Regions from separate parts of the Nonomuraea sp. NPDC051941 genome, predicted to be linked through region 2. Evidence: riboswitches for the same ligand, from Rfam matches in the RefSeq annotation. Region 2 holds a riboswitch; each other region holds the start of a gene.
The links. Region 2 has a riboswitch for S-adenosylmethionine ahead of ACIHFD_RS61380 (PotD/PotF family extracellular solute-binding protein). Riboswitches for the same ligand answer to the same signal wherever they lie in the genome.
Positions count from the first base shown of each region.

Region 1: linked by a shared signal. The riboswitch ahead of thrC (threonine synthase) and the one ahead of ACIHFD_RS61380 (PotD/PotF family extracellular solute-binding protein) in region 2 are both predicted to bind S-adenosylmethionine.
Region 3: linked by a shared signal. The riboswitch ahead of ACIHFD_RS25490 (GNAT family N-acetyltransferase) and the one ahead of ACIHFD_RS61380 (PotD/PotF family extracellular solute-binding protein) in region 2 are both predicted to bind S-adenosylmethionine.
Region 4: linked by a shared signal. The riboswitch ahead of ACIHFD_RS43990 (aminotransferase class V-fold PLP-dependent enzyme) and the one ahead of ACIHFD_RS61380 (PotD/PotF family extracellular solute-binding protein) in region 2 are both predicted to bind S-adenosylmethionine.

Region 1 covers NZ_JBIUCF010000089.1:937-6,284, reverse strand. Annotated here, with positions in the region: gene ACIHFD_RS64745 (DUF3263 domain-containing protein) at 1-89, shown strand, start outside; gene otsB (trehalose-phosphatase) at 129-899, shown strand; gene ACIHFD_RS64735 (hypothetical protein) at 935-1,516, shown strand; gene ACIHFD_RS64730 (trehalose-6-phosphate synthase) at 1,523-2,953, opposite strand; gene ACIHFD_RS64725 (RNA polymerase sigma factor) at 2,985-3,539, shown strand; SAM riboswitch class I at 3,619-3,760, shown strand; gene thrC (threonine synthase) at 3,774-5,006, shown strand; gene ACIHFD_RS64715 (MoaD/ThiS family protein) at 5,031-5,306, shown strand.
Region 2 covers NZ_JBIUCF010000071.1:40,998-46,345, forward strand. Annotated here, with positions in the region: gene ACIHFD_RS61365 (ABC transporter permease) at 1-169, opposite strand, end outside; gene ACIHFD_RS61370 (ABC transporter permease) at 162-1,019, opposite strand; gene ACIHFD_RS61375 (ABC transporter ATP-binding protein) at 1,016-2,131, opposite strand; gene ACIHFD_RS61380 (PotD/PotF family extracellular solute-binding protein) at 2,110-3,216, opposite strand; SAM riboswitch class IV at 3,271-3,391, opposite strand; gene ACIHFD_RS61385 (helix-turn-helix domain-containing protein) at 3,476-4,450, opposite strand; gene ACIHFD_RS61390 (MFS transporter) at 4,510-5,348, shown strand, end outside.
Region 3 covers NZ_JBIUCF010000015.1:133,495-138,842, reverse strand. Annotated here, with positions in the region: gene pyrE (orotate phosphoribosyltransferase) at 1-392, opposite strand, end outside; gene ACIHFD_RS25495 (Ig-like domain-containing protein) at 673-1,854, shown strand; SAM riboswitch class I at 2,013-2,113, shown strand; gene ACIHFD_RS25490 (GNAT family N-acetyltransferase) at 2,121-2,750, shown strand; gene ACIHFD_RS25485 (hypothetical protein) at 2,924-3,328, opposite strand; gene ACIHFD_RS25480 (hypothetical protein) at 3,830-4,033, opposite strand; gene ACIHFD_RS25475 (hypothetical protein) at 4,240-4,830, opposite strand.
Region 4 covers NZ_JBIUCF010000035.1:101,598-106,945, reverse strand. Annotated here, with positions in the region: gene ACIHFD_RS44005 (SAM-dependent methyltransferase) at 1-557, shown strand, start outside; gene ACIHFD_RS44000 (cytochrome P450) at 541-1,734, opposite strand; gene ACIHFD_RS43995 (TerC family protein) at 1,744-2,481, opposite strand; SAM riboswitch class IV at 2,594-2,709, shown strand; gene ACIHFD_RS43990 (aminotransferase class V-fold PLP-dependent enzyme) at 2,755-4,047, shown strand; gene ACIHFD_RS43985 (DoxX family protein) at 4,091-4,741, opposite strand; gene ACIHFD_RS43980 (NADH-quinone oxidoreductase subunit D) at 4,865-5,348, shown strand, end outside.

The sequences.
Region 1 (5,348 bases), on a different contig from region 2:
ACGATCCCATGCTGGTCAAGCGGCTGCGCAGGTTACGGTCCACCCGTCAGCGTGACCGCGCCGCCAGGAGACTCGGCATGCGTCCCTGACCGGCTGGGTACGGCAGCCGCGTGAGGAACATCCCTGGAATGAAAGCGATCTTGGACGACCCGGCGGGCGCCGTGATCGGGCTCGACTTCGACGGAACCCTGTCGCCGATCGTGCCCGATCCCGCCGAGGCCGTGATCCATCCGAAGGCGCCTGAGGTGCTGGCCGAGCTCGGCGCCCACGTCCTGGCGGTGGCCATCGTGACCGGCCGGCCGCCGGCCACCGCGCTGGAGCTCGGGCCGGGCCTGGCCGACGTGCCCCGGCTGGTCGTGCTCGGGCACTACGGCTTCGAGCGCTGGGAGGCCGGGCAGATCTCCGGGCCCCCGCCGCCTCCGGGCGTGCTCGAGGCCGAGGCCGAGCTGCAGCTGCTGCTCGAGTCGCTGGGCCTGCGAGACGTCACCATCGAGGACAAGGGCCGGGCCGTGGCCGTGCACACCAGGCGCAGCTCCGACCCGGAGGGCGCGCTGGCCAGGCTGCGCGAGCCGCTGGCCGAGCTGGCCGGCAAGCGCGGCCTGGTGGTCGAGCCGGGCCGCTTCGTGCTGGAGCTGCGGCCGCCGGGCATGGACAAGGGGCAGGCGCTCAGCCTGTTCCTGGCCGAGCGGGCCGCCAGGTCCGCCATGTTCGTGGGCGACGATCTCGGCGACCTGGCCGCGTTCGAGGCCGTACGCCTCTCGGGGCTGCCCGGCGTGACCGTGTGCAGCGGCTCCGCGGAGGTCACCGAGCTGGCCGAGCGGGCCGACATCGTGGTGGACGGGCCCGACGGCGTCGTCGCGCTGCTGGAGGAGCTTGTGGCGGCTTTCAGCCGTTCGTGATTGAGCTGCAAGTCGCGCTCCCTAGGGTCGGGCGCATGCACAAGCGACACCTCGCCGCCGTGGCCGTGGCCGTGGCTGCGGCCACCCTCCTCGCGACCTCCCTGCCCGCCCACGCCGCGCCCGCCCAGGCGGTCAAGCTGCGCAAGGGCCTGACCCTGTACATCCCGATCAAGTGGGTGGTCCACCGCTTCGGCGACGATGTCCAGATCGTGACCGGCAAGTGCGGCAAGCCCATGGGCTGGGGGACGCCCGAATGCGACGCCTTCTACGTCCTCGGCCCCTCGTCCATCAAGCGCGGCGCCGAGGGGTTCGGCCCGTACACCGGCAAGAGGCCCTTCTACACGGCGAGCGACGTGCAGCCGTGCCCGTTCAACCGGAAGTGGGGCGAGGCCATCGGCCCGAAGGTCACCAGGGGTCTGCGCCAGGTCGGCGCGGGGCACAAGGCCGCCTACAACGCGTGGAAGTCGGAGTGCGTCAAGTATTCGGGCTCGACCACGAAGGTGCTGCTCCGCTTCACGCAGCGCGAGTGGTACCTGCCGCAGAGCAAGATCCTCATCGTGGACCAGTGGAACACGCCGGGGCTGGCCGACGCGCTCAAGCACGCCGACTGGACCTGACCGGGCTCAGATCTCGGCCAGCGCGTCGAGCTGGGCCGCGAGCCACTTCTGCGGGGGCAGGGCGGTGGCCGCGGCGTGCAGCTTGTCGCGCCGCATGCGGCGCTCGTCCTCCGGCATGACGAGCGCGGCGTGCAGCGCGGCGGCCGTGCCGCTGATGTCGTACGGGTTCACCACGAGCGCGTGCGGGCCCAGCTCGGCCGCCGCCCCCGCCTCGCGCGAGAGCACGAGCGCGCACCTCGTGGACAGGATCGGGCCCTCCTTGGCGACCAGGTTCATCCCGTCGCGGATCGGGTTGACCAGCAGCACGTCGGCCATCCGGTACGCGGCCAGCGAACGCGGGTAGTCGTCGTTGACGTTGAGGATCAGCGGGTCCCAGTCCTCGGTGCCGTACTCGTCCTCGATCTCCTGCGCGCAGCGCAGCACCGACGCGGTGTATTCGCGGTATTCGGGCAGGTCGTGCCGGCTCGGGTATGCGAACGCCAGGTGCACCACCTTGCCGTGCCACTCCGGGTGCGCGGCGAGGAACTCGCGGTAGGCCACCAGGCCGCGCACGATGTTCTTCGACAGCTCGGTGCGGTCGATGCGGACGATCAGCCGGCGGTCGCCCACCTGCTCCCTGAGCGCGGTCATGTGTGACTCGACGTCGGGCTCGACGGCACGCTCCCACAGCGCGTCGCCGTCCACGCCGAGGCTGTGCACGCCGATGCGGGTGGTCCGGCCCTCGTGGGTGACGCTGCGGCCCACGCGGTCGACCTCCGCGCCCAGCAGCGCTTCACAGCAGTCCATGAATGCCTGCGCCCACCTGTCGGCCAGGAACCCGGCGTGATCGGCCCCAAGGATGCCCTCCAGGACCTCTCCGACCACCTCGTCGGGCAGCAGCGAGAAGTATTCGGGGGGCGCCCACGGGGTGTGGCTGAAGTGGGCGATGCGCAGGTCCGGCCGCTCGGCGCGGAGCATCGCCGGGGTCAGCGTCAGGTGGTAGTCCTGCACCATGACGCGGGCGCCGTGGCCGGCCTCCTCGGCCAGCGCCAGCGCGAACGCGCCGTTGTAGTCGCGGTAGGACTCCCACTCGCGCTCGAACCTCGTGCCGAAGTTGGGTGAGTTGGGGATGTCGTAGAGCAGGTGGTTGACGAACCACAGGGTGGAGTTGGCCACGGCGTTGTAGGCGCGGTGGAAGGTGGCGGGCGGGATGTCGAGCATGCGCACCGGGCCCGTGTCGTAGCCGGCGTGGTCGATCCGGCCGCCGGGCACCAGGCGCACGGCGCTGCGGTCGCCGTCGGACAGCGCCGCGCACACCCACAGCATGCCGTCCTTCCGTGCCACCTCGGACAGTGCAGAAACCAGGCCGCCGCCACCGCGTTTCATGGTCAGCTCGCCGTCGTCCGAGACGGTAAAGGAAACGGGTCCTCTGTTGGAGGCCACCAGGACGCTGTTCATCTACGCTCCCTTCGCCCATAGGATCCCAGCTATGGCGCTAGATGAGCTAACCGAGGAACTCGCCCGCTCGGCCGCAGGAGGAGATCATCGCGCACTTGGCGAGCTCCTGGCGCGGATCGAGCCCGATGTGATGCGACACTGCGCCCGGATCCTCCCCTATCACCAGGATGCCGAGGAAGCCTCGCAGGACACGTTGCTGGCCGTGGCGCGCAACATCGGCCGGTTCGAGGGCCGGGCGCGGTTCAGCACCTGGCTGCACATCGTGACGGCCAACTGCGCGCGCACCACGTACAGGTCGCTCAAACGCCGCGCGGCCGAGCAGACCTCGGACGAGCTGCCCACGCAGAAGCCCGACGTGGCGCGGGTGAGCGTGATCGCGGGCTCGCGGCTCGACCTGCTCGACGCCATGGAGGCGCTGGAGGCCGACAAGCCCGACCTGGCGCAGGCGCTGGTGCTGCGCGACATCGTCCAGCTCGACTACAACGAGGTGGCCGAGCAGCTCGGCATCCCCCTGGGCACCGCCAAGTCGCGCATTCATCAGGCCCGCAAATACGTGCAGGGAGTGCTGGGTGATGATTATCGCTGAGACGCCACGTCTCGCATCTTGAGACGGGTGGCCATTTGGGCCCCATCGACGGGTAGAGTCCTTTTCAACAACTGAATATTGCTCATCCAGAGGGGTGGAGGGACCGGCCCTGCGAAGCCCCGGCAACCCTCCCGGTTTGAGACTCGCGACAGGGCGAGGCCGACCGGGACAAGGTGCCAATTCCGGTCTGCGGTCAAGGTGGCCGCAGGCGAAGATGAGGGAAGGCCTCGCTTCATGTCGCTCGACTTTGGTCCTGCTGTCGGTCTGTCCTGCCGTGAGTGCGGCACGCGTTACCCGCTCGGTCCGAGCTTCGCGTGTCTGGAGTGTTTCGGGCCGCTCGAAGCGGCCTATTCCTTCGGTACGGTGACCCGCTCCGACATCGAGTCGGGTCCCGCCAACATCTGGCGTTACCGGTCGCTGCTCCCGGTGCCGGTTGACGTCGCCAGTAAGCCCAATATGAACCCGGGTTGGACCAAACTGGTCAAGGCCGGAAACCTCGGACGCGCACTCGGTCTCAAGAACCTGTACGTGAAGGACGACTCGGGCAACCCCACCCATTCCTTCAAGGACCGGGTCGTCGCCATCGCCGTCGAGGCGGCGCGTAACTTCGGCTTCCACACCCTTTCCTGCTCCTCCACGGGCAACCTCGCGGGCGCGGTCACCGCGGCGGCGGCGCGCGCCGGGCTCGAGGCGTGCGTGTTCATCCCGGCCAACCTCGAAGCGGCCAAGATCGCCATGGCTCGCGTGTTCGGCGGGAAGCTGATCGGGATCGACGGCACCTATGACGAGGTCAACCGGTTCTGCTCCGAGCTGATCGGTGACCCGCTGGGTGACAAGTGGGGGTTCGTCAACGTCAACCTGCGGCCCTACTACGCCGAGGGCTCCAAGACGCTCGCGTACGAGATCGCCGAGCAGCTCGGGTGGCGCTTGCCCGAGCAGATCGTCATCCCCATCGCCTCCGGCTCGCAGCTCACCAAGATCGACAAGGGTTTCCGCGAGCTGGTGCAGCTGGGGCTGGTCGAGGACACGCCGTACAAGATCTTCGGGGCGCAGGCGGCCGGGTGCTCGCCGGTCTCCACCGCGTACAAGGCGGGGCACGACGTCGTGCAGCCGGTCAAGCCCGACACCATCGCCAAGTCGCTGGCCATCGGCAACCCGGCCGACGGGCCGTACGTGCTCGACATCGCCCGGCGCACCGGAGGGGCCGTCGAGGACGTCACGGACGCCGAGATCGTGGCCGCGATCAAGCTCCTGGCCTCGACGGAGGGCGTCTTCGCCGAGACCGCGGGAGGGGTGACCGTGGGCGTGCTGAAGAAGCTCGCCGAGAGCGGGCGGCTCGACCCCGAGGCCGAGACCGTGGTCCTCAACACCGGCGACGGGCTCAAGACGCTCGACGCGATCAGCGACGACGCCCAGCCCACGGCCGTGATCCGGCCCTCCCTCGACGCGTTCCGCGCGACTGTCTGACAACCAGGAAAGGCGAGTTAAACCATGAGCGTTTCGGTGCGGATTCCCACCATTCTGCGCACCTACACCGGGGGCAACGCCGAAGTCAGTGGCGAGGGCGCGACTCTTCGTGACGTGCTTGCCAAGCTCGACTCCGACTACCCGGGGATCGGCGCGAGAATTCTGGATGAATCGGGCAAGATTCGTCGTTTTGTCAACGTTTACGTTGGGGAAGAGGACGTCCGTTTCGCCGACGGGCTCGACACTCCGGCACCTGAGGGCACTCAGATCTCAATCATCCCGGCGGTTGCCGGCGGCTGAGTGCTATAGATCACACGTGTGGAAGGCGCCCCTAGTGGGCGC
Region 2 (5,348 bases):
CGGCGTACCAGCGCAGCGACAGCCCCGACGGCGGGAACGCCATTGAGCCCGCCCGGTTGAACGAGCTCGTCACCAGCACGACCAGCGGCGCGATCAGGAACAGGAACACCAGCGCCGCCAGGGCCGCGGCCACCAGCCGCACGATCCTGTCGTAACCCCGCTCACCCATGAAGGCGCCTCTCCCAGATCCGGAACACGCCCGCCAGCAGCCCCGTGGACACGACCGTCAGCGCGAGCAGCGCGAAGCTCAGCGCCGCCGCCACCGGGTAGTCGAACACCGTCGTCACCTGGTCGTAGACCCGGATGCCGGTCAGCGGCTGGGTCACCCCGCCGACCAGCAGCGGCGTGATGTAGATGCCCATGGCCAGCGCGAAGACGATGAGGGCGCCGGTGACCGCGCCGGGCAGGCTGAGCGGGACCGTGACCCGCAGGAACGTCCTGACCGGCCCGGCTCCGAGCGTCTGCGAGGCCCGGTGCAGGTTGCGGTCCAGCCCGCCGAGCGCCGTCGTGAGTGGGATGATCGCGAACGGCAGCAGCACGTGCGTCACCGCGACCACGACGGCCGGGTAGCTGGTGAGCAGCTGGGCGGGCTGGTCACGCAGCCCGGAGGCGACGAGCGTCCGGTTGACGAGCCCGTTGCCGGACAGCAGCACGACCCATCCGTAGGTGCGTACGACCACGCTGGTCAGCAGTGGCGAGATCACGATGACGAACAGCAGGGTCCGCACGACGCCGGGCCGCCGGCGGGCCAGGAAATACGCGGCCGGGTACGCCAGCGTCACGCACAGCACCGCCACCAGGAGCGCGGTGGCCAGGGTCCGGAGCAGGGAGCCGTAGAAGTACGGCTCGGTGAACACCCGGGCGTACTGCCCGAAGGTGAATCCGGGCAGCGCCGCGTTGAAGGCGTCGACGGGGCTGAAGCTGAGCCGCAGCAGCCCAACGAGGGGGACCAGGAACAGCGCGGCCAGGAAGGCGACGAGCGGCAGGACGTACGGCAGGCCCGCCCACCGGCGTGTCATGGCGCCTCCGTTTCCAGGAGGATGACGTCGGCCGGATCCCAGTGCGCGAGCACGGACGTGCCGGCGCCGGGCGGGTCCTCGGCGCCCGCGCCGGTGTCGGCGACCTGCACGCTCAGGGTGCGCCCGTCGGCCAGTCGCACCTCCACGTGCCAGGCGTCCCCGGCGAAGGCCCGATACTCCACTGTCCCGGCCACGCCGCCGGCCACTGGGCCGGCCACTGGGCCCGGTGTGGTCAGGCGGATGCGTTCGGGGCGGACGGCGACGACGGCGCGCCCGCCCGGCCGCAGCGACAGGAGGCCGCACTCGACGACGATCCCGCCGGAGTCGAGCGCGCCCGAGCCGGTCACCGTGCCCTCCAGCACGTTGGCCGCGCCGATGAACTGCGCGACGAACCGGGTCGCCGGCCGCCGGTAGACCTCGTCGGGGGTGCCGAGCTGCTCGACCCGGCCGCCGTTCATGACGGCCACCCGGTCGGACAGCGCGAGCGCCTCCTCCTGGTCGTGCGTGACGAAGACCATGGTGGTGCCGATGCGCCGCTGGATGGCGCGCAGCTCCACCCGCATCTCCCTGCGCAGCTTGGCGTCCAGGTTGGACAGCGGCTCGTCCAGCAGCAGCACGGCGGGCCGGATGGCCAGGGCGCGGGCGAGGGCGACCCGCTGCTGCTGCCCGCCGGACAGCCGGCCGGGCCGCCGCCCGGCGTACCCCTCCAGGCCGACCAGGCTCAGCGCCTCCCGCACCCGCTCGTCCCGCTCCCGCCGGTCGAGCCGGCGCACGCGCAGCCCGTACGCCACGTTGGCGGCCACGGTCATGTGCGGGAAGAGCGCGTAGTTCTGGAACACCATGCCCAGGCCCCGCCGGTACGGGGGCCGCCGGGTCACGTCGGAGCCGTCGATCACGATCCGCCCGGCCGTGGGCTGGACGAACCCGGCGACGCAGTTGAGCAGCGTCGTCTTGCCGCAGCCGCTGGGCCCGAGGATCGACAGGAACTCGCCCTTGCGGATCGACAGCCGGTCCAGGTCGAGCACGCGCGCGCCGTCGTACCCGGCGGCGAGCCCTTCGATCTCGACGTGCCCGCCGCCTTCTTCCGGGGTCAGCCGAAGATCTGGTTCCACCGCTGCTGCCATTCGTTCAGCTTCGGGGTGGCGACCGCGTAGTCCACCCAGATGAACTTCTTGAAGACGTCGGGACCGTGCTTCACCTTCTGCTCGAACGGCTCGCTGTAGGAGATCGAGTCGTTGCCCGCGGCGTACCAGGTGCCCTCGGCGAACGGCTTCTGGTTCTGCGCGGCCGTCAGGTGGTCGAGGAACTTGTTCGCCAGGTCGCTCTTCTGCGTCCCCGCGGCGATGAAGTACGAGGTCAGCGCGCCGACGGGGCCGGACTTGGGGTAGGTGAAGCCGATCGGGGAGCCGGCCTGGGCCATGGCGAAGGCGCGGCCGTCCCAGAAGGGCATGATCCAGGCGTCGCCGTTCTCGATGACGGTGGCGGCGTTGCCCGCGTTGGCGGGGAAGGAGGACACGCAGCCCTTCAGCGTCGCGAGCTTGTCGAACGCCTTGTCCACGGCGGCCGGGTCGGACAGCGTGCCGCCCTGGGAGGTGACCAGGGCGGAGAAGAACTCCAGGCCGGGGTTGTAGGTGAGCGGCGGGAGGGCGACGTGGCCGCAGTACTGCTTGTCGAAGATGTCCGCCCAGTCCGCGGGCGGCGTCTTGATCTTGTCGGTGCGGTAGAGGAGGCCGGTGGAGCCGGTGGTCAGCGGCACTCCGTACTGCTTGCCGTCGTACGCGGACTTGCCGGCGAGCACCGGGTCCAGCTCCTTGAAGTGCGCGAGCCCGTCGGTGGCCAGCGGCTGGAGCAGCCCGGCGGAGGCCGCGGGCAGCGACGCGTCCGGCGTGAACGCGATGACGTCGAACGGCGGGTTCTTGCCGTCGGCCGCGCGCAGCTTGGTGAGCCATTCGGCGTTCGCGCCGTAGACGAGATTCACCTTGGCGCCGGTGTCGCGTTCGAACGGCTCCACGAACGACTTCTTGAACAGCTCTCCCCACGCGCCCGCGAACGCGGTCACCGTGAGCTCCTGCTTCGCCGCGCCGCCGGTGCCCGTGGAGCCGCCGGTAGAGCCGCCCGTGTCGACGCCGCCGCAGGCCGTGACCGCCAGCGCGACCACCATGCCCAGTCCCGCGAGGCGAGTGAATCCGCCCTTCATCTTTCCCTTTCCTTTTCGAGCAGCCGGCCAAGGGCGCAGGGCAGCACGACTCGACATCCGCGCTTGCCGCCGGCAGCACCATTCGGCTCGACGACCGTGTCATCACCCGGGGCACCCCGCCGCGGTGGGAGGGTTGCCGTCCAGCAAGCCGGGGCTTCGCACTGGACTCGTGACATAAGCGACTATATCAGTAGGATTTACCTGGATATGGCACGAGGTGATGCTTAGTGGCTTTTGTCTCTTTTGCGCGAGGGTGTGCTCAGCCGTTGACCAGGGCGTCGCCGAGGGGCGTGCGCGCGTACAGGACGCCGCGGCCGACGCGGGTGCCCGCGATCAGGCCCGTCCTGCGCAGCGCCGCCAGATGGCCGCCCGTGGTGCCCAGGCTCTGCCCGAGCAGGGCCGCGAGCTGGGTGGTGGTGGCGGGCTCGGCCAGCTCGGCGAGGATGCGGGCGCGGCTGCGGCCGATCAGGGCCGACAGGTCGGCGTCGGCCGCGGCGGGCACGGCCGCGGCGCCCCTCGCGGGGTAGATCATCGCGTACGGCCAGGCGGCCTCCAGATAGGCGCCGACGGCGGTCGTGAACGCCGACGGCAGGAAGAGCAGCCCCTTGCCGCCGAGCCGGCGCAGCCCGTGGAGGCTGGTCAGCTCGACCTCGATCTGCCCCCGGGGCCGCCAGTGGACCTGCGGGCTGAGGTCCTCCAGCGCCGCCGCCCAGCCGTAGGCCGCCAGCCGTCCCGCCCGATGGGCGACGTCGCGCTGCAGGATCGCGCGGAAGCGCGGCCAGTCGTGGGAGACGATCTCCGTCCAGAGCGCCTCGTACGCGTCGGCGAACCGCCCTACCACCCGCGGTCCCGCCAGCAGCTTCCTGACCCCGCCCGCCGCCGGCCGCCCGGCGAGCGCCCGGGCGATCTCCGCGTGCGCCTGCTCCAGCGGCGTCCTGCGCATGGCGGCCAGCTCCGCCTCGAACGGCACGTCCACCGCCGTCGGCGGCGGGGCGATGAAGGCGACGTTCGTGCCGCGCCGGTTGCCGCTGATCGCGTCCGCGGCCCGCAGCACGGGGTGGGCACGTTCGAGCTCCCGGTACGTGCCCCGCCACCGCGCGGCCCACCGGCCGTGGACGCCCGCCTCCAGCCGGCCCGCCAGCACCCACTGCGCGTGCATGGTCTCGATCAGCGGCGAGATCGCGAACCTGGTGGCCACCAGGTCCTGCGGGGTGACCTCGATTCTTACGGGCACCTTTCGGTTATATCCGAAAGAGTCGCCAGCTCGCCGGTCCGGTCCGCACCATCGTGGACGTGAATGGGGCGACGTTCGGCGAGGTGTTCGCCGTCAAGGAGTTCCGGGTCCTGTTCGGCAGCTTCGCGCTGCTGGTCGGCGGGGACTCGATCAAGATGCTGGCTTTGTCCGTGCTGGTCTATGAGCGGACCGGCTCGGCCGGCCTGTCGGCCGCCGCGTACATGGCCGGCTGGCTGCCGTTCATCGTGGGCGGGCTGTTGCTGCTCTCGCTGGCCGACCGGCTGCCGCCGCGGGCGCTGATGGTGGCCGGCGAGGTGGTCAGGGCGGTGACGTGCCTGCTGCTGGCCTACGCGGGGTTGCCGGTCTGGGCGATGCTGGCGCTGGTGCTGGTCACGGGGCTGTTCACGCCGGTCTTCTTCGCCGCGCGGGCGGCGATGCTGCCCGACGTGCTGCCCGGCGACGCGTTCGTGCTCGGGCGGTCGGTCCTGAACGTGGCCTCCGCGAGCGCGCAGATCGCCGGGCTGGCGGCCGGGGGCGCGTTCCTGGCCGTCGCCGGGCCCTCGGGGGCGCTGGCCACGACCGCGGGCCTGGCCGCGGTGGCCGCCGTGGTGCTGCGGGCCGGACTGCCGTACCGGCCCGCCCGGGGCACGGCGCGGGCGGGCGCGGTGCGCCAGACGCTGCGGGTCAACCGGCGGCTGCTGGCCGATGGGCGGGTGCGGGGGCTGCTGCTGGCGGGGTGGCTGCCGTGCGTGTTCCTGGCCGGGGCCGAGGCCATGGTCGTGCCCTATCTGGGCGGGCAGGGGCAGGCCGGGGTGGTGCTCGCGGCGGCGGCCGGCGGGATGGCGGTGGGGGAGTTCGCGGTGGGCAGGTTCGCCGCGCCGGGGCTGCGCGAGCGGCT
Region 3 (5,348 bases), on a different contig from region 2:
CGCAGCTCAGCAGTGGACAGGACGATCTGGCCACCGCTGGTGACAACATCCTCAACCACCAGAACCCGCCGCCCCACCACATCCGCACCCTCGGCCAGACGACAGGTCCCGTACGCCTTGGCCTGCTTACGGACGAACGCACACGGCAGACCGGTGTGCCGGCCAAGCGCGGTGACCACCGGAATCCCGCCCATCTCAAGCCCGGCCAACACCTCGATGTCCCCCGGGACCACGGGCGCCATCGCCCGAGCGATGTCATCCAGCAGAACGGGATCACCCTCGAACTTGTACTTGTCGAAGTACTCGGTGGCGGTACGTCCTGAGCGGAGCACGAAGTGGCCGGTGAGGTGGGCTGCGGCATGAATCCTGCGAGCCAGGTCAGAGCGCGTCACAGGCACCCAGTCTCCCAGAGGCATGGCGGACGCGCTCAGGGCCGCTCACACAGCCGAGAAGCAAGAACAGCCTCACCTCATGGTGGGCGGGTGCCACGTCCCGAGGTCCCACTCCTCGATCTCGCAGACGCCCTCTGGATACGCCTGCCTCGCAACCTGCCGCATCGATCAAGGCACTTTTGCATTGTTACCCACAGTTATGGGCATATAGCTCTCCGTATCGCTAATAGGCCGTCTTGTCCGAAAGATGCCTATTTGTCGGGGAGTGGAGGCATCGACGATGCGGAACGGCCGAACCATACTCGTCAGCACGTTCACGGCTACGCTGCTGCTGACCGCAGGCTGCACCTCGGGTGGCTCGAACCCACCACCGCCCGCCGGCCCACAGGAGCGGGCCCTCGCAGCCAAGCTGTCGATCATCCCGGCGAACGGCACGAAGAAGGTGCCCCCAGACACCGGAGTCAGCGTCAAGGCCACCGACGGCAAGGTCACCAAGCTGACCGTCGCCGACGCCAAGGGGCATGAGGTCCGCGGAACCCTCGGTGCGGACGGGACGTGGCACCCCACGTGGCCGCTGCGGCCCTCGACCGCGTACACGGTGAGCGCGCAGGCGACCGGCAGGGACGGCAAGCCCGTCACCGCGCGAGCCACGTTCACCACGCTCAAGCCGAAGCGGGTGCTGGAGAGCGGCATGTCCCCGCTGGACGGCGAGAAGGTCGGCGTCGGCATGCCCGTCCAGCTCCTGCTGTCGCGCCCCGTGACCGCCAGGAGCGACCGGGCCGCGGTCGAGAGGTCGCTGGAGGTGCGGATGTCGAAGCCGGTCGAGGGGGCGTGGAGCTGGGTGAGCGACCGCGAGGTCCAGTTCAGGCCGCGCGAGTACTGGCCGGTCGGCGAGAAGGTCACGGTGGTCGCGCACCTGGCCGGGCTGCGGGCGGGCCGGGACCTGTGGGGCACCAGGGACCGCAGCCTGACGTTCACCGTCGGCGACGAGCACATCACCAAGATCCGCAATGGCACCCACCGGGCGGTCGTGCGGGAGAACGGCAAGGTCGTCAAGGCCATCCCGGTCAGCCTGGGCAAGAAGGGCGACGAAAGCTGGTCCGGCGTCATGATCGCCCAGGAGAAGGCCGCGTCGACCCTCATGGACTCGGCCACCATCGGCAGGCCCGGCGAGTACTACGCCCATACCAAGTGGAATGTCAGGATGACCTACAGCGGCATGTTCTTCCATGCCGCGCCCTGGTCGACCGGCGCGCAGGGCAACAGCAACGTCAGCCATGGCTGCGTGAACGCCAGCATGGCCAACGCCCGCTGGTTCTACAACTTCACGCAGCGGGGAGACATCATCGAGGTCACGGGGACGTCGCGGAAGCTCGAGTTCGGCAACGGGCCGACGCCGTGGGCGAAGTCATGGGACGACTGGCTCGCGGGCAGCGCCCTAGGCAAGTCGATCAACGCCTAGGGTTTGATCGGGCAGACCCGGTTCTCGGTAGCCGCCGGTGGTGAGCACTTCCCACATTGGGTGCCACTCTTCCAGAGAGCTCATCTGCCCCGTTCAAGCGCCGTCCGAGGAAAGCGCATTGACGGTGTCCGCCTGTGCGGGCATGATCTCGACTCGGTAGTTCATCCAGAGGATCTGAGGGACCTGGCCCTGTGACGGTCCGGCAACCTCCCCGGCGGGAAACCCGCGGGAAAGGTGCCAATGCCAGGAACGATGAGGGAGAGCTGATGAGCGTGCGGATTGATGTTCCTGTCCTTTCCGGGGATCTGGTGCGATTGGAGCCGCTGGCGATGCGACATGCGCCGGATCTCGCGGAGGCGGCCGAGGAGGATCGGTCGTCCTACGACTTCACGCTGGTGCCTCGCGCTCGCGAGATACCGGACTACCTGTCGGCCCAGCTCGTCCGCGACGGGCTGACCCCATTCGCGCAGGTTCGGCTCACCGACGGCAAGGCGGTGGGCTGCACCGGCCTGTGGGATCCCCGCAGGTGGCCGGACCGGCCGGACCTGCGCGCGATCGAGATCGGCTTCACCTGGCTGGCCGCCTCGGCGCAGGGCACCGGGATCAATGCCGAGGCGAAGCTGTTGCTGCTGTCGTATGCGTTCGACGTGCTCGGCGTCGCCCGCGTCGACCTGAAGACCGACGCCCGCAACCACCGGTGCCGCCAGGCCTTGGAACGCCTCGGCATCCCCTTCGAGGGCGTGCTGCGCGCCTGGTCCATGTCGTGGGCGCACGGCGAGGAGGGCGAGGTCCGCGACTCGGCCATGTTCGCAGTGGTCGCCGAAGACTGGCCTACCGTCAAACCGGTACTGCAAGCCCGTCTCACCGCCGTGAGCTCCCGTTCGCCAGCCTTCTGAGAGCTTCGGCTGGGTGCGGTGAGGCGCCCCTGAGCGTCTGAACACGGCCTGTCGGTAAGTTCGGCGCCCACCAGATCGGCCGCCCGGTGGCGGGACTCGACCCGTGCCTGACCCGTCACGCCGCCTTGTCACGGGGTCCGGAGTGGACCCCGCGACACGAGGTTGACAACCCATCAAGCAGCGTCGAGCGCTGCGGTGATCTTGCGGGTCATCTCGGCCAGAGTGGGGCTGGGCCGGCCCTGGTGGGTACGGGCGGCTGCTGCGAGGGCGACGCTGACGGTGCTGCGGAAGTTGTCGGCCTCGGCCGGGTCCTGCTGCTTGAGCAGGTTCATGGATGCGGTCAGGGCCGGCAGCACCAGGTCGGCGAGGGCAGCGACGGACTTGCCGTACTTCACGCCCTTGGGCGCCTTGGCGAGCACGTGCCCGACCAGGCCGGTCGCGGAGGTCAGGGCGATGGAGCCCTCGGTGGCGACCTTGTGGGCCGAGCCGGCGGCACCAGCGGCGGACATCAGGGAGACGGCGCCCCACGCGGCGGTCCGCAGGGTGAGCTTGTCCTGGTCGGAAAGGGTGATGGACATGGTGGCGTACTCCCTTAGCTCTGTTATGAAATGGGCTTCCACGAGAGGCGGGGGCGAGCTGGGCGTGCCCCGGTTCGCGCTCTGTGCATTCACTGTCGCCGACCGCTCTGATACCGGGCCGTTGGCGTGCTGACACAGCCGCTGACACCGACACAGCATCCGACCCGATCGCCCTCGGGACACTGCCTGCCGCGCTCCTGGCCCTCCTACGGGCGCAAGAAGGCCCAGACCGCGGAACGGCTCAAGGCTGGGAACAGGTGGACCAATCATGATCTGGCCTTCACCACGAAGCTTGGCGACCCGATTGAGCGCACGGAGAACTAGAAGCAGCGGAAGTCCATCCTCAAGCAGGCCGACGTACGGGACCCCAAGCCAACAATGCCCTCCTCATCGAGCACGGCGTTCAGGAAAACCTCGGCCACATCCGTGTGACCACCACCGGGCGCGCCACCCCCACGTAGCAACCCTCCAGATGAAAGACGCCCTCTGGGGTCTCCCCGATCAGTGGCGGTTAAGGTCCTCGATCACCAGCACGACGGCTGTGATGAGAAACCCCAGTCCCACGCCCACCAGCGCGATCACCGCTGTGGTCGCATCGCCCCCTGTTCCAGTGAGAACGACCCAGCCGGCCACAACGAGGAACAACCAGCCGAGAGGGACGAGACTACGAGCACCACTACAGCGCGTTCCGCTGCTGCGCTTCAACGACCATCCTTCGGTTGGGTGAGGCCCTCTCCTCAACTACGGGAGAGGGCCTTCCGCCTGCGGCGGATCGGGGATTTGAACCCTGGATGGGCGGTAAACCCAAACCGCATTAGCAGCGCTGATCTTGCCCGTCCCGATCGATTCAACCTGGACTGACGAACGCGGCCGGTTCGCTTGGAACGGCGTGGGACGGTGCTGGATTGCAACTAGGGAGCGCCCACCACGGGCGGCATTACCTCGATGATGCGGGCTGTTCCGCTGGGCGGTCGCGTCTCGTGCATGGTGATCACGTCACTCGATTTGAGATGTCGCCAGTGTTCAGGGGTCAAAGGAAGGAGTCTCACAGGTGCGCACCTTCCCGGTTCCAGCGGAGTATGACCCTCCACCCAGAGGAAGGCGATACTGATCGAAAGCTCACCCTCAGGCGTGCGCCGTCCGATATCCCACATGGGTCGAAGCCCTTTTCCGGGAAGTATCGGCACCTTGCGGCCTCCCTCCTCGGTGGGCAAGAGGCAGAGCTCAGCCCGGAGAGCACCGTTCCAGGCCTCGCTGCGCCGCCACTCGTACCATGCGACATCCGACTCAAGCCACATCGCTCGGGCGGCATCAGCCAGCAGATCCCAGAACTCGGGCGGCTGGGGGCGTGCGTCGCCGAGCTCCTCAAGCAAAAGAAGGACCATCTCCCATTCGCCGTGTTTCAGGTACTCCAGCGCATTGGAGACGCTGGCACCGGCCTCGGTTCGGATGTGGGGAGCGCAGAACTGAGCGGCCTTCAACAGCGAGGAGTCCAGGTCCACACCCTGATTGTGACAGGCTCTCGAACTCTGAACCTACGGATTAAAAGATCCAGTTCGAGCCGTTCCAGATCGTTCAATGCAGGTCAGAGGCTGTACAGGGTCCGCCTGGAACGCTCTCGGATGGTCTCGTATTACAACCCGAACTGCAACGCGAGAGTGCCTGTCAGTCACTCCTTCATGTGATCACTGCAGTTGCGGTCAAGGTGTCATGACGGAACTGCTTGGCTGCCCTGCTCAATTGCACGACGATTAGTCGCTGACCTGGATGGTTGACGGGGGGCGATGCGACATGTGATTCTCAGCTCAGCGTTCTGGACGCTGGATTCTGTTTTGTGGGTGCGCGGTCGCCGTGCATGATGCGTTGCAGGCTCCAGCGACAGACACCGATTCCGAGAGGTGACTCTGTCGTGTCTTTGCCCTTTGCGGTCCTGATCACAGTTCTCCCGTGGCTGGTGCTCGGCCTTGTCGCACTCATGCGTGCGCGCCGAGAGGACATCCCTACCATCATTCGCGCTCTC
Region 4 (5,348 bases), on a different contig from region 2:
AGACCTCCGCCGGGCCACGCCTCATCATGGTGAACGTCCGCACCGGCGAGGAGCGCCTCGGCGGGCCGCCGCGACCGGACGACTGCGTCTGGCTCGACCGGTGGTGGCCGCTGACCCGGGTGGGCTCGCGCGCGGAGATCGGCCGCCCCCGCGACGAGGCGTGGGCCTCCGTCCTGGGACGTCTCACAAGGGGCCGAGCGATTGCCGTGGATTATGCACACCCTGTGGATAACCGGCCGCTCTGTGGCACGTTGACCGGTTACCGCGACGGCGCGGTCGTTGCCCCGATCCCCGATGGGACCTGCGATATCACGGCTCATGTCGCGCTTGACGCGTGCGCCGAGGCCGGGCGCCAGGCCGGCGCGATATCCACAGCCTTGTCCACACAGCGCGACGCGCTGAGGGCTTTGGGGATCACCGGCACCCGGCCCCCGATCGACCTGGCCCGCACCGAGCCGCGCACCTACATCCGGGCGCTGGCCAGGGCGTCGGAGGAGGGCGAGCTGATCGACCCGGCGGGGCTCGGCGGGTTCGGCTGGCTCAGCCAGCGGCGGTGACCTCCAGCGACCGCAGCCCCCTGATGATGTAGCCGGGCTTCCAGCTCGGCTCCTCCCGCAGTTCGAGCTTGGCCGCCCGGTCCAGGAGCGCGCCGTACGACTCGATGAGCTCGATGCGGGCCAGCGGCGCGCCCAGGCAGAAGTGGATCCCGGCCCCGAACGAGATGTGCGGATTGTCGGCCCGCCCCACGTCGAGCCGGTCCGGGTCCTCGAAGACCGCCGGGTCGCGGTTGGCGGAGCCGAACAGCAGCGCCACCTCCGACCCGCGCGGGATCTCCACCCCGTGCACCTCGATGTCCTCCAGCACCCAGCGTTCGAACATCTGCAGCGGCGTGTCCCAGCGCATCACCTCCTCGACGGCCGTGGGCAGCAGCGAGCGGTCCTCGCGCAGCCGGGCCAGTTCGGAGGGATTGCGGAACAGGGACCACCAGCCGTTGCCCGTCACGTTCACGGTGGCCTCGTGACCGGCGTTGAGCAGCAGCACGCACGTGCCGACCAGCTCGTCCTCGGTCAGCTCGTCGATCTGCGCCAGTGCGCTGATCAGGTCGTCGCCGGGAGCCCGGCGGCGCTCCGCGGCCAGGGTCTTGAGGTAGTCGGCGAACTCCGACGCCGCCCGTACCGCCGTGTGCTGGGCCTCGAGGCTCGGGTTGAGCTCGTACATGCCGCAGATCTCCGCCGACCAGGGGCGCAGGAGGTGGCGGTCGGCGTGGGGGATGCCGAGCATCTCCGCGATCACCGTCACCGGGAGCGGCTCGGCTACCTCGGCGAGCAGGTCGCCGCCGCCCTTCTCGACGAACGCGTCCACCAGGCCCGCGGCGATGGCGCGCACCCGGGGACGCAGCGACTCGACCATGCGCGGCGTGAACGCCTTGGAGACCAGCCGGCGCAGCCTGGTGTGCACCGGCGGCTCCACGTCGAGCATGCCCGCCCTGATCACCCGCCAGAACGGCTCCTGGAACTCCGGCTCCGCCGGCCTCCCGAACTCCTCGTTGGTGGCCACGTGGAGGTGGGACCGCCCCAGGCGGCGGTCCCTGAGCAGGGCGTTCACGTCGGCATGACGTGAGATCAGCCACTGGTTCGTCGGCTCGAAGTAGCTGACCGGCGCCTCGCGCCTCAGCTCGTCGTACACCCGGTACGGGTGCGCCACGAAATCCGGATCCCAAGGGTCAAATCGCACTATTTCATCTTAAGGAGTGGGGTCCTCCTGTTGCGCCGTCCGCTTGCTCCGCATGCGGATGTTCAGCAGCTCGACGACGAGCGAGAACGCCATCGCGAAGTAGATGTAGCCCTTGGGGATGTGCTGGCCGAAGCCCTCGGCGATGAGCACCACGCCGATCAGCACGAGGAACGACAGCGCCAGCATCTTGATGCTCGGGTGCCGGTCCACGAACCTGCTGATCGGCCCCGACGCGAACAGCATCACCAGCACCGCCACCACGACCGCCGCGATCATCACGCCGAGCGTGTCGACCATGCCGACGGCGGTGATGACGGAGTCGAGCGAGAACACGATGTCCAGCACCATGATCTGGATGATCACCGAGGCGAAGGAGGCGGCCGCGGCCTTCTTGCCGTCCTTGCCCACGGGGCCGTCCATGCTGTGGCCGATCTCGGTGACGCTCTTGCCCAGCAGGAACAGGCCGCCGAGCAGCAGGATCAGGTCGCGTCCCGATATTTCGTGACCGAAGACGGCGAACAGCGGCTCGGTGAGCTGCACCACCCACGACAGGGCGAGCAGCAGGAGCAGCCGGGTGATCAGGGCCGCGCCCAGACCCAGCACCCGGGCTCTGTCCCGTTGTTCGGGAGGTAGTTTCCCGGCCAGGATGGAGATGAAGATGATGTTGTCGATCCCCAGCACGATCTCCAGGGCGACCAGGGTGAAGAAGCCGATCCAGATCTGCGGGTCGGTCACCCAGTCCAACATTTACGCACCTCCATGACACATGAGCGGGATTTCCGGTAGCAACGAGTCAGCCGCCGAATAAGTTCACGGAGTTGCGATCGATGGAGGGGATTGGGTTATAGTCTCCGCCGTAGGTCATGAGTGCCAGCGACAAGCCCCGGCTAGCTGGCCGGCAACCCTCGCGTCCGCGGCGGGGTGCCCCGGGTGAAGACCTGGTCCGTCATGAAGTGTGGCGGGCAAGCGCGGGCTCCGTGGCTGCTTCCAGGGGTCCGATGACCCTGAGGGAGATGTGCCGTGTCCACGTTGACGATCTTCAGCTCCGTCCCCGCTCGCGCCGCCGAGGCCGAGGCCGTTCCGGTCGCCACGAGCAGGCCGATCCCCGCCGTGCTCGGGGCCGATCTCGAGGTGCCGGTCAAGGGCGGCCGGCTCGTCGGCTACGCCAACCTCGACTACGCCGCCAGCGCCCCCTGTCTCGAGCCGGTCAGCGCCGCCGTCACCGCCGCGCTCCCGGCCTACTCCAGCGTCCACCGGGGCGCGGGCTACGCCTCGCAGCTCACCACCGCCCGCTACGAGCAGGCCCGCCACACGGTGCGGGCGTTCGTCGGGGCCCGCCCGGACGACGCGGTGATCTTCACCCGCAACACCACCGACGCCACGAACCTCCTGGCCCGCTGCCTGCCCGCCGGCACCACCACCGTGGTCTTCGACACCGAGCACCACGCCTCTCTCCTCCCCTGGGAGAAGTCCGTACGGCTGGCGCCGCCCGCCTTCCCCGGCGAGGCGGTCCGCGCCGCCGACGCGGCCCTGGCCGGCATCGACGGCCCCAAGCTGCTCGTGGTCACCGCCGCCTCCAACGTCACCGGCGAGCTCTGGCCCATCGCCGCTTTGGCCCACGTCGCGCACCGGCACGGCGCCCGCATCCTGGTGGACGCCGCCCAGCTCGTACCGCACCGGCGGCTCAACCTGACCGCGCTCGACCTGGACTACGTGGCCTTCTCCGGGCACAAGCTGTACGCGCCGTTCGGCGCCGGGGTGCTGGTCGGGCGGCGCGACTGGCTCGCGGACGGCGAGCCGTACCTCAAGGGCGGCGGCGCGGTGCGCTCCGTGGGCGACGACACCGAGTGGCACGACGACCCTGAGCCGCGCCACGAGGCGGGCACCCCGAACGTGCTGGGCGCCATCGCCCTGGCCGCCGCCTGTGACGCGCTCACGGCCACCGGCTGGACCGCGCTGGTGCGGGAGGAGGAGCGGCTGATCGCGCGCCTGCGGTCCGGGCTGGCCTCCATCGAGGGCGTACGGGAGCTGTCGCTGTGGGGGGACGACCACCCGCGCGTCGGCATCGTGTCGTTCACCGTGGCCGGCTACTCGGCCCGCGAGGTGGCCGAGGTGCTGTCCGGCGAGTACGGCATCGGGGTGCGCGACGGCAAGTTCTGCGCGCACCCGTTCGTCCGGCACCTGTTGGGTGAGGCCGACGGCGGATGTGAGGACGGCACCGCCTCCGCGGTGCGGGCCTCCATCGGCATCGGCTCCACGCAGGAGCACGTGGACCGGCTGGTCGAGGCCGTGCGGGACCTCGTGAATCGCTGAGTCGGCCGTCGAGTCGGCGCTGAGTCGACTGCTGAGTCGGCCGCTAGACGGCGTCGGAGCGGTTCGGCGGCTTGCGGTGCGGCGGCGGCTCGTCGGAGACCAGGGCGTCGATGTCCCTCATGTCGTCGTCGTTGACCCCGCCGGCCCGGTGCTCGGTCGGCTGCCTGGGCACCCGAGGCGCCTCGGCGGGCGTCGTGAGGCCGCCGGGCCTGGTCGTGACGTTCGACGGCTCCGAACGCTGTGGCCGCGCGGCGCTTTCCTCCTCGGCGGCCCGGCGTTCCGAGCGCCGGCGGAACATCGCGGCGAAGATCCCGTCGATCCCGATCCGGCCGCCTCCCAGCGCCAGGAACAACAGGGCCAGTGCCCCGAGCGCGCCGGGCAGCTCCCAGCCGCCGGCGCTGGACAGTACCCCGTGCCCCGCGTGCACGTACGTGATGGCGCCCAGCATGTTGACCAGCAACAGCAGCCCCACCAGGCGCACCAGCAGGCCCAGGATCAGGAAAATGCCGCCCGCCATCTCGACGAGGGTCGCGAACATGGCGGCGAGCTCCGGCATCGGGATCCCCATCCCCTTGAACGCCTGCCCCGTGGCCGCAAGACCGCCTTCCCACTTCTGCGCGCCGTGGACCAAGAAGATCACGCCGGTCACCACCCGTGCGATCAACGCCGCGACATCAAACACAACTCTCTTCATGGTGTTATCTCCCCCCGGTTCCTTGTATTCCTCCCCGTGTCCGAGTTAGGGATGCGTTTCCGTACCATTCCTTGACCCGGCCCCGCCCTGGCCCAGCAACCGGCGCGGTGGCAGCATTGCCATATGACGGAACGTGTGGTCGGGATCGGCGCGGGTGCAAAAGAGCTGGCCACCGAGGACATGATCCTCAACATCGGCCCGCAGCACCCGTCGACCCACGGGGTGCTCCGGCTCAGGCTGACGCTCGACGGCGAACGCATCACCGCCGCCGAGCCGATCATCGGCTACATGCACCGGGGCGCGGAGAAGCTGTTCGAGGTCCGCGACTACCGTCAGATCATCATGCTGGCCAACAGGCACGACTGGCTGTCGGGGTTCGCGAACGAGCTGGGTGTGGTGCTGGCCGCCGAACGCCTGCTCGGCATGGAGCCCCCGGTCCGGGCCGTGTGGGCGCGCACGCTGCTGGCCGAGCTCAACCGGATGCTCAACCACCTGATGTTCCTCGGCTCCTATCCGCTGGAGCTCGGCGCGATCACGCCGCTGTTCTACTCGTTCAACGAGCGCGAGCGCATCCAGGCGGTCATGGAGGAGATCTCCGGCGGCCGCA